DNA from 2 places in the Microbaculum marinum genome. Region 2 is predicted to be linked to the other one. Evidence: predicted binding sites of a transcription regulator. Region 2 holds the regulator's gene; the other holds the start of a gene.
What was found. The regulator HrcA, encoded in region 2, represses chaperone genes, less so after heat shock. The targets are predictions, from matches to a motif close to GTTAGCACTCNCNNNNNGNGAGTGCTAAC.

Region 1 (5,450 bases), on a different contig from region 2:
CCGCAATGCAATCGGCCCTGCGGCAATGGGGGCGCGACTGCGTGACCGAACGCCACGACCGGCTCGAGGAGTTGATCGGCGACACCCCGTTCCTGATCGCGGACCATCCTACACTGGCCGACGGCCTGTTGGCGGGCGTTGCGCGCTGGCTCGAGGTCCACGAGGTAGCCGACAGGAACCGGTGGCCGGAACTCTCCGCCCTCCGGGATCGTATCGAAGCCGATCCGGCCGTCGTCTACGCCATGGCAATGGAAGGTGGTCGAAGCGAGACGGTGAGCAGCGCCTGCGTTGGCCACCTGACGCTTGCCGACGTGACACGGCAATTCGGCAGCTAGGCGAACGAGCGCGGGGCGACGACCTGTGTCGGAGGCCCGCGCTCCACCCTCCCTCCCGCGTATTGGCCGCGTTCCGACGCGGCAGGCATGCACGTTCGGTGATAGGCGCGCGCGATGTGCCGTGGTATTGGCGCCTCCAGATTGTTGCGAATGCCCGCTTGTCCCGAAGGATCGCCAGATGGTCGAGGTCCGTACAGCCGACGCAGCCGCGTCCCTGCGCCCGGCGATGGTCGTGGCGCTGTCCATCCTTCTGCTGTCGGCGATGGATGCGCTGGTCAAGAGCATGGGGCCGACCTACCCGATCCTTCAGCTGGTCTGGCTGCGCTACGTGTTCGGCGCCGTCTTCGCAGTGGCGGCCTTCGCGGCCACCGGCCCCCATACGATCAACCTGAAATCGATCAAGACGAACGCCTTGCGCGCCGCCATTATGATCGTGGCGGCAGGATCGTTCTTTTTCGCGATCACGCGCATGCCGCTCGTGGAAGCGGTAACGCTGTCGTTCACCGCGCCGATCTTCATGGTTCTCATCGCCCGCATCGTGCTCGGCGAGCCGATCACCTCGCGCGCAATCTTCGGCGTGATGATCGGTTTCGCCGGCGTCCTCGTCGTCGTCGCCGGCGATATGGGCACCGGCCGCACCCTGATGCCGCTGGGCGTCGCCGCGGCGCTGCTGGCGGCGGTCTCCTACGCGCTCGGCATCATCCTGCTGCGCAAGCACTCCGCCCACGACGCCATACCGGTCATGGTGTTGCTTCAGGCTGCGTTCGCGACGCTCATGCTGACGCCGTTCGGGCTCGTCGCGTGGTCCGGCGTATCGATGGCGGAACTCGGCCGCTTCGTCGTCATCGGTTTGCTCGGCACCGTCGGACACCTGCTGATCGCCTGGGGGTTCAAGCACGCCGAGGCCGGCAAACTGGCTCCGCTCGAATACACCAACCTGCTCTGGGCCACGATTTTCGGCGTGCTGTTCTTCAGCGAGCGCCCGGCGATGACGACCCTGGCCGGGGCCATGCTGATCATCCTGGCGTGCCTGATCGCGACGAGGTCGGGGCGGCCGATCTTTCCGCGCCGCCGGATTAACGCTCCGGGAAGCTGATCGCCCTGGAAATCCGCTTGGAGGTCCTTGCGACACGCAAGGCGGGAGCCCACCTCTGGGTCACCCTCTTGACAGGCAAGGGCACCGCGCTTATCTCGTGCGCCGTCTGCTGGCACTCTGATCAGATGAGTGCTAACAGTCGTCCCCTTAGTCTCAACAACCCAGTGGCCCAAAGGGCTATCCAATTGGAGGAGCTACGTTTCATGCACTTCCGTCCCTTGCACGACCGTGTGCTTGTGAAGCGCATCGACGAGGAAGCGAAGACCTCGGGCGGCATCATCATTCCGGACACCGCCAAGGAAAAGCCGAGCGAAGGCGAAGTCATCGCCGTCGGCCCGGGTGGCCGCGATGAAGATGGCAACCGCATCGACATGGATGTCACCGTCGGCGACCGCATCCTGTTCGGCAAATGGTCGGGCACCGAGGTGAAGATCGATGGTGAGGACTACCTGATCATGAAGGAGTCCGACATCATGGGCATCGTCGACGTCAAGAAGTCCTCGAAGAAGAAGGCCGCGTGACCACCCCGGGTGGACGCGGTTTTTTTGTACCCGAGAACTCCAGGTAGAAGAGGTAATCAGCAATGGCTTCGAAAGAAGTTAAGTTTTCCGGCGACGCACGCGAACGCATGCTGCGCGGCGTCGACATTCTCGCCAACGCGGTGAAGGTGACGCTCGGCCCGAAGGGTCGCAACGTCGTCCTCGAGAAGTCGTTCGGCGCGCCGCGGATCACCAAGGACGGCGTCACCGTCGCCAAGGAGATCGAGCTCGACGACAAGTTCGAGAACATGGGCGCCCAGATGGTGCGCGAAGTGGCCTCGAAGACCAACGACATCGCCGGCGACGGCACCACCACCGCCACGGTGCTGGCCCAGTCGATCGTGCGTGAAGGCGCCAAGTCGGTTGCCGCCGGCATGAACCCGATGGACCTGAAGCGCGGCGTCGATCTTGCCGTTGCCGAGGCCGTCAAGGATCTCGAGAAGCGCTCGAAGAAGATCAAGACGTCCGAGGAAGTCGCCCAAGTGGGCACGATCTCCTCGAACGGCGACCGCGAAGTCGGCAACATGATCGCCGAGGCGATGCAGAAGGTCGGCAACGAGGGCGTCATCACGGTCGAGGAAGCCAAGTCGCTCGAGACCGAGCTCGAGGTCGTCGAGGGCATGCAGTTCGATCGCGGCTACCTGTCGCCGTACTTCATCACCAATGCCGAGAAGATGATCTGCGATCTCGAGGATCCCTACATCCTCCTGCACGAGAAGAAGCTGTCGAACCTGCAGGCAATGCTGCCGGTGCTCGAGGCGGTCGTGCAGTCCGGCCGTCCGCTGCTGATCATCGCCGAGGACGTCGAGGGCGAGGCGCTTGCCACGCTCGTCGTCAACAAGCTGCGCGGTGGTCTGAAGGTCGCCGCCGTCAAGGCGCCGGGCTTCGGTGATCGCCGCAAGGCCATGCTGGAGGACATCGCCGTCCTGACCGGCGGCCAGGTGATCTCCGAGGACATCGGCATCAAGCTCGAGAACGTCACGCTCGACATGCTCGGCAAAGCCAAGAAGGTTAACATCACCAAGGAAGAGACCACGATCGTCGATGGGTCCGGCAAGAAGAAGGACATCGAGGGTCGGGTTGGCCAGATCAAGGCCCAGATCGAGGAGACGACCTCCGACTACGATCGCGAGAAGCTGCAGGAGCGGCTGGCGAAGCTCGCCGGCGGCGTTGCGGTGATCCGCGTCGGCGGCGCCACCGAGGTCGAGGTGAAGGAGAAGAAGGACCGCGTCGACGACGCCCTCAACGCCACCCGTGCGGCGGTCGAGGAAGGCATCGTTCCGGGCGGCGGCGTCGCGCTGCTGCGCGCCAAGGCCGCGGTCGCCAAGCTGAAGTCCGACAACTCGGACATGATGGCCGGCATCAAGATCGTCCTGAAGGCCCTCGAGGCGCCGATCCGTCAGATCTCCGAGAACTCGGGCGTTGAGGGATCGATCGTCGTCGGCAAGGTGCTCGAGGCGAAGGCCGACAACTTTGGCTTCAACGCCCAGGACGAGACCTATGGCGACCTCGTGGCGCAGGGCATCATCGACCCGACCAAGGTCGTGCGCACCGCGCTGCAGGACGCCGCTTCGGTCGCCGGCCTGCTGATCACCACCGAGGCGATGGTGGCCGAGCTTCCGAAGAAGGAAAGCCCGGCTCCGGCGATGCCCGGTGGTGGAATGGGCGGCATGGACTTCTGAGGAAGTAAGGTACGTCGAGAATACCGGGGCGGCCCAACGGGCCGCCCTTTTTTTATCCTCCTGTTGGCGGCGGCCCAATGTGCCGCCCTTTTTTGTCCACGTATTGGCGGCGGCCTGCGGGTTCCTCTTTTCCGTGTTCCGAGGAAGGTCGACTTACGCATAGGTTGCGGGGACCCGCCAACTCTGGTTCAATTTCCCTTACGGAAGATTGGCCGGAGGGGGACGTTTCGGATGGCGTGGGGGAAGCCGCGCCGGCGCATCTGCATCGCGCGTTGGCGGACGACATGTCTGCTCTCTGCTGCCGGACTGGCACTGAGCTTCCCGCTGCAGGCGCCGGCCGGAACCGAGCTCCCGCCGCGCTGGCATCTGTTCTTCGGCGGCGACAGCGCCGCAGAGTCCATGTTCGGCCACGCCGGTCTGGTCTGGGCGCCCGTCGACGATCTTCACCAGACCGGATGGCGGCTGCGGGCCATCGCCGGGGGTGGCGAGTTCGCGTACCTCTCCGGATCGACCAGGATCAGCGGACGCCTGTTGACCGCGGCCGTCATGCCGGGCTTCGAATGGATCGGCGACGATGCCGGCGTGACCATCTACGGCGGCGCCACGGTCCAGGACCAGACGACCCGTCCCCATGATCCGGGCAAGTCGCGGCAGGGCACGCGGTTCGGGGCGAAGGCCCGCATCGAAGGATGGTTCCGCCCGACCTCCGACGTCGTTCTCAACGGTTCGGGGTCCTATGCGACGGCGGCGGAAAGCTATACCGCCCGCATCTCCGCAAACGTAGCCCTGTCGCCGCACTTCGCGCTGGAGCCGGAGATGGCGGCCTTCGGCGAACCCGGCTACGATCAGCAGCGCTACGGGCTGCTTGTCGAATACCGGCACGACCGGCAGCTGACGCTCAAGCTCGGCGGCGGGTGGGCGATCGAGCCCGACGACGACGGCCCCTACGTCGCCTTCCAGGTCAAGACATGGCGCTGACGCCCGTTGCCTACCGCAACACGATCCGGAACAGCAGGAAGATGGCCGTCTTGACGATGGCATAGACGACGCCTGCCGCGACCGTCGCGGCGATTGCGGCGATCAGCAGCCCCGTTAGCACGGCCAGGCCGTCCTTCTGCAACAGCCCGAGCGCAAGCACGACGATTGCGGTGGCCGGAAGCAGGTTGGCAAAGGGAATCGGCAAAAGCAGGATCACCGACAGCACGAGGCACACCACTCCGACGGCACGCATCGCGCCGGGCGACGTCAGCCACAGCCAGCGCGGCGACAGCAGCCGTTCCGCCCGCGCGACGGTCGGGATCAACGGGCCCATGACGGCCCGAAACTCGCCGGCGGCGACGGACCGTCTCCCGATCCAGCCCGGCAGCCAGAGAGTCCGGCTGCCGGCCGCCATCTGTGCAGCGACGAAGGCCATCGGAATGCCGAGGACGGTCGACACGCCGATCAGCGGCAGCGGCACGATGTTCGGCAGCGCAAACAGCAGCAGCAGCGCGCCGAATGCACGATCGCCGAAGGCGACCAGCAGATCCTCCAGGGACACCCGCCCGTCTCCGGCCGTCCGGGTGATCTGCCGGAGAACGCGCGACAGGCGTGGCCCCGGCCGCGGCCGGGCGCGCCTGCGAAGTCGCGGCAGGACCGCGTCGGTCGCCGTCACGCCTCGCGCTCCGGATCGCCTGGCGGCTGGCGCACTCGTCCGCCCAGTCGAACCGCCGCGAACCCGACCAGATCCCCGGCCGTCACCGCACACCAGGCCAGCAGCCGCAATACCGGAAGCACCAGGGTGCCGGTCACTTCGGCG
Region 2 (5,450 bases):
CGAAGAACACCGAATCGACGGTCAGGCCCGGCGCCAGGCTCGCCATGTAACCGAGCTCGGACACCAGCGCGCGGGCATATCGCGCCTGGTCGACCTCGCGCCGGACATGGGAGTTGAAATCGCAGTAGGGACACTTGGCGGCGCAGAACGGCCAGTGGACATAGACACCGAAGCCGCCGGACGGCCCGCCCGTGTCACTCGCCAATGTGCGCCTCCACGAGCAGGGCAAAGGCTCGGGCGCGGTGCGACAGCGGTGGGGTATCGGTACCGGCCCGGCCGCCGTGCTTCTCCTCCGCGCTCATTTCCCCGAAGGTGCGCGCATGCCCCTCCGGCAGGAACATCGGGTCGTAGCCGAAGCCCTGCTCGCCGCGCGGCGGCCACACCAGCGTGCCCTCGATCTCGCCGCGAACCGTCTCGACGTGGCCGTCCGGCCAGGCGATCGCCAGGGCGGAGACGAACCGGGCGGTGCGCCGCTCGGGGGCGATCGCCCCCAGCTTCTGCAGCTCTTCCTCGAGATTGCGCATGGCACGCGCGAAGTCCCGGTCCGGTCCGGCCCAGCGTGCCGAATGGATGCCCGGCGCCCCGTCGAGCGCATCGACCGCGAGGCCGGAATCGTCGGAAAGGGCCGGCAGTTCCGCCGCCTCCGCGGCGGCCCGCGCCTTGAGGATCGCGTTCTCCTCGAAGGTCTGGCCGGTTTCCTCCGGCTCCGGCAGGCCAAGCTCGCCGGCCGAAACCGTGTCGAAGCCATAGGGACCGAGCAGGTCGTCGATTTCCCTCAGTTTGCCCGCATTGTGGGTCGCAACGACCAGCCTGCCGGGCTGCAGCCGCCTCATGCGATTGCCAGCTTCTGCAGCTCCACCAGTCTGGCCACTCCGGTCTTGGCCAGCGCCAGCATCTCGCCGAGCTGCTCCTCCGTGAACGGATCGCCCTCGGCGCTCGCCTGCACCTCGACGAGCTTGCCTCCGCCGGTGATGACGAAATTGGCGTCGGTCTCCGCCTCGGAGTCCTCTGGATAATCGAGGTCGAGCACGGTGGCGCCGGCGTACACGCCGCAGGACACGGCGGCGACGTGGTCGATCAGCGGCTCGCTGACGAACATGTCGCGTGCGGCCATCCAGCGGACGCAGTCGTGCAGGGCGACCCAGCCGCCGGTGATCGACGCCGTCCGGGTGCCTCCGTCGGCCTGGAGCACGTCGCAGTCGACGGTGATCTGCCGCTCGCCGAGCTTGCCCATGTCCATGACGGCGCGCAGCGATCGCCCGATCAGCCGCTGAATCTCCAGCGTCCTGCCGGATTGCCTGCCCGACGAGGCCTCGCGGCGCATGCGCTCCGTCGTCGAGCGCGGCAGCATTCCGTACTCGGCCGTGACCCAGCCCTTGCCGCCGCCGCGCAGCCAGCCGGGGACCTTGTCCTCCAGGCTCGCCGTGCACAGCACTTCGGTGGCGCCGAACCGGACCAGGCAGGAGCCTTCCGCGTGGCGAGACACGCCGCGTTCGATGCGAACCGGACGAAGTTCGTCGGCAGCGCGTTTGGAGGGCCGCATGTTTTTCTCCTGACACGACAGGTTTCGGAAAGCCGGCGCCCCTTCGGTCGTGCCGGCCAGCGGATTTCTAACCGCTTCATCGGCGCTTCGCCAGCCCGGTTCGCCCGGTCGCCATTGCCTGCAACGCGAGGCGGCCGAGGTCGGGCCAAAGGCCGCTTGACGGCCGCGCCCGGCGACCGCACATAATCGGCCATCATGAACCAGATCAGGCCGCCCGGCAGCAAGTCCCCCGACGCGTCCACCCTGAGCGGTGCGCGCCTGTCCGGGCTTGCCGACCTGAATGCCCGTTCCCGCGAGATCTTCCGGCGGATCGTCGAGGCCTATCTCGACACCGGCGATCCGGTCGGCTCGCGCAACATTTCACGGGCCCTGCCGATGGCGCTGTCGCCGGCCTCGGTGCGCAACGTGATGAGCGATCTCGAGGCGCTGGGGCTCATCTATGCGCCGCACACCAGCGCCGGACGCATGCCGACCGAGCTCGGCCTCAGGTTCTTTGTCGACGCGCTGCTGGAGATCGGTGACCTGTCGCCGGCCGAACGCAGCTCGATCGATTCGCGATTCTCGTCGGGCGAGCGCGACCAGTCCGTGGAGGCAATGCTCGGGCAGGCCTCCAGCCTGCTCTCCGGGCTCTCGCGCGGCGCCGGGCTGGTGCTCGCCAGCAAGACCGACATGCGCATCCGCCACATCGAGTTCGTCAGGCTGGAGCCGAGACGCGCCCTCGTCGTGCTGGTCGGCGACGACAGCACGGTGGAGAACCGCATCGTCGAACTCGACGAGGACATCCCGCCCTCGGCGCTGGTGGAGGCCGGCAACTACCTCAATGCCCGTATCCAGGGTCGCACGCTGGCCGGCGTGCGCGAGGAGATCCAGCGCACGCGAACGCTGCTGGAAGCCGAACTCGACGTGCTCAGCCGCAGGGTGGTCGATGCCGGGCTGGCGACCTGGGCCGGGGTATCGGACGACCGGCCGCGGACCCTGATCGTGCGCGGCCAGTCGAACCTGCTGGAGGATCTGCACGCCCTCGAGGACCTGGAGCGCATCCGGGTGCTGTTCGACGACCTGGAGAAGAAGAGCGACATCATCGAGTTGCTCGGCCATGCCGAGCGGGCCGACGGCGTGCGCATCTTCATTGGTTCGGAGAACAAGCTGTTTTCGCTGTCGGGATCCTCGGTGGTGGCGGCGCCCTATCGCGATGCCGACGAGAACATCGTCGGCGTGCTGGGGGTCATCGGGCCGACCCGGCTCAATTATGCCCGCATCGTTCCGGTGGTCGATTACACGGCCCAGCTGCTGAGCCGGCTGCTGGACTGACGGGCCCGCCGTTCCGGCGGCTGTTGCCCAGCGGTTGATTTTTTGCCTCCCAGCCCTGATATCGGGGCCGACCGACGTGCGGTGCGGCTGGCATTGCACGCAATCCCGCTTTCTCCGAGGTTCGAATGAGCGACGAGATGAACAAGGCCGCCAACGAGAATTCCGAGCCGGAAGGCGTCGACAAGCCGGAGCAGGCTCCGGAGTCGACCGAGAACCAGACCGCCGCGGCCGATGACCCGGGCGTGTCCGGCACCGATCCGAACGCGGAACTGCGTGCGGAGAACGCCGATCTGCGCGATCGGCTGTTGCGCGCCGTCGCCGAGATGGAAAACTTCCGCAAGCGTGCCGAACGTGAAAAGAAGGAGGCGGCCCAGTTCGCGATCTCGCAGTTCGCCCGCGATCTGCTCGGCGTCAGCGACAACATGCGCCGGGCGCTCGACACCGTCGGCGGCGAGGCGCGCGAGGCCGCCGATCCGGTCTTCGCCAGTCTCCTCGAAGGCGTCGAGATGACCGAGCGCGAGTTTCTGAAGACGCTCGAGAAGCACGGCGTCAGCCGGATCGATCCGCAGGGCCAGCGCTTCGACCCCAACTACCATCAGGCGATGTTCGAGGTCCCCGACGAGAGCGTTCCCAGCGGCACCGTCGTCCAGGTCGTCCAGGCCGGCTACAAGATTGCCGACCGCTGCCTGCGGCCGGCGATGGTGGGCGTTTCCAAGGGTGGCCCGAAGCAGGCCGCCAGGCCGGACGGCGAAGCGGCCCGCACGGACAGGACCGCGTAGTTTCGCTCACCTGCGGTCCCGGAAAGCGACAGGCTCTCGGAACGGCGCCCCGGTTTCTGCGTTTTGCTCAGGATAGCTCTAACGAGGTAGCCATGAGTAATCCCTATCGACAGGACCAACCGATCCGTGAAACCGCGACCGAAGCCCGGCAGGGCGATCGCGATCGCCCCGTCTGGTACGTGCTGGTGGTTTCGACGGCGCTGGTGGCGGTGATCTTCGCGGTTCTCCTGCTCTTCTTCGCGGGAATGTCCGAGGCCGCTACCGGCCTGCAGGCCTAGCCGCGACGCCGCCAGGCGGACTTCATCGCAGGACGGCATGACGTGCTGACGCCCCGGTCGGACGACCGGGGCGCAGTTGCGTTGCCGCACCGGGCGTTTTCGCGCGGCCGAAGCGGATCAAGGCAGAACGGTGCAGGAATTCCAGCGATTTGGTGCCGCCGGCGGGGTCCTTTTGAGGCCACCCACGATTCTCGCGGAAGTTCCCGGATCCGGCCGCATTTGGACGGAACCGTGATGACGACGCGCGCGTTTGGCTGCCGATCACAGCAGCCCGGCCCCATAACAGCGAGGACCGTCACATGACCATCACCAGGCTTCTACCCGTCCTTTTCATCTCGGTCGGCCTCGCCGGAGGCACGGCCGTTGCCCAGTCCGCGAGCGAACAGACCGACGCTGACCGGATGGCGATCGACCAGATGGAAACCGACGACAATCCCAACGCCGAAATCGTTCGCCAGATCGAGGACGAGACCGGCGAGGGGGACGCGGCGCCGACTGCCAACACGTTGGGTGAAGCCGCAGCCACCGCGCAGACGGAGCAGCCGATCGGCTCAGGCGCAGCGGTCGAGTGGGTCGGCAAGCCGATCGCCGCCGTAGACGGCACGAAGGTCGGCACCGTCAGCGAGGTCAAGATCGACGGCAACGGCGCGGTCACCGAAATTCATGCGAAGATCGGCGGGCTGTTCGGCCTGTTTGCCAAGGAAGTCGCGATTCCTGCGGAACGGATCATCCTGGAGCGCGACGGCATGATCATCTCCGAACTGTCCCAGGACGACATCAACGCCGCGCCGCGCGTCAACAGCTGAGCCCAAGACCCCGAACCTAAGGTCACCCTGTCCCCGGCAGGGTGACCCGCCGCAGGGTCAGGTTGACCCGGCCGCCGCCGGGCAGCCAGTCCTCCAGCACCGTGGACGTGCCCGCAACGATCCGGTCCACGCCGTGATATGCCAGCCGGCTGTCTCCTCCGAGCACGATGGCGTCCCCCGACGCAAGCCTGACTGACCGGGTGGGCCCCTTCCGCTGCGCGCCCCCGACCCGGAAGATCGCGGTGTCCCCCAGGGACAGCGAGACAACCGGCGCGGCCGTGTCGCGTTCGTCCTCGTCGCGGTGCAGGCCCATCTTGGCGGTCGGGACGTAGTGGTTGACCAGGCAGGCCTCCGGAGGATGCGGATAGCCCGACAGCCGCTCCCATGCCTCGAGCAGCACGGGCGGCATCGCCGGCCATGGCGCGCCCGTCTCCGGGTGGGTCGCCTGGTAGCGGTACCCCTCCTTGTCCGCCACCCAGCCGAGCGAACCGCAATTGGTCATCTCGACCGAGAACGGCTTGCCGGTGCGCGGCATGCGAGGCGTGTAGAACGGTGCCGCCGCGACGACGGCCTCGAGCGCGGCGATCAAGGCCGCCTGCGCCGCGCGGTCGAGAAAACCCGGCAGGTACCGGCATCCGGGTGCGAGTTCGAGCGAGTCACCCATGGCCGGTACCGCCGAGGCTTTCGGCGACCTCCCGGACATGCTCCCACGCGTCGACGACGTGCCGGCGCT

Region 1: groES (co-chaperone GroES) is a predicted target of HrcA. The motif match lies at 1,540-1,568, and genes of this name have one in related genera.

Annotation. Positions count from the first base shown of each region.
Region 1 is NZ_JAZHOF010000003.1:609,363-614,812, forward strand. It holds gene V3328_RS09960 (glutathione S-transferase family protein) at 1-335, shown strand, start outside; gene V3328_RS09965 (DMT family transporter) at 514-1,431, shown strand; gene groES (co-chaperone GroES) at 1,635-1,952, shown strand; gene groL (chaperonin GroEL) at 2,015-3,652, shown strand; gene bcsS (cellulose biosynthesis protein BcsS) at 3,884-4,630, shown strand; gene V3328_RS09985 (exopolysaccharide biosynthesis protein) at 4,641-5,306, opposite strand; gene V3328_RS09990 (hypothetical protein) at 5,303-5,450, opposite strand, start outside.
Region 2 is NZ_JAZHOF010000005.1:369,210-374,659, reverse strand. It holds gene hemW (radical SAM family heme chaperone HemW) at 1-205, opposite strand, end outside; gene rdgB (RdgB/HAM1 family non-canonical purine NTP pyrophosphatase) at 195-833, opposite strand; gene rph (ribonuclease PH) at 830-1,543, opposite strand; gene hrcA (heat-inducible transcriptional repressor HrcA) at 1,739-2,854, shown strand; gene grpE (nucleotide exchange factor GrpE) at 2,980-3,633, shown strand; gene V3328_RS14470 (hypothetical protein) at 3,726-3,911, shown strand; gene V3328_RS14465 (PRC-barrel domain-containing protein) at 4,211-4,717, shown strand; gene V3328_RS14460 (alpha-ketoglutarate-dependent dioxygenase AlkB) at 4,740-5,381, opposite strand; gene V3328_RS14455 (pyridoxal phosphate-dependent decarboxylase family protein) at 5,374-5,450, opposite strand, start outside.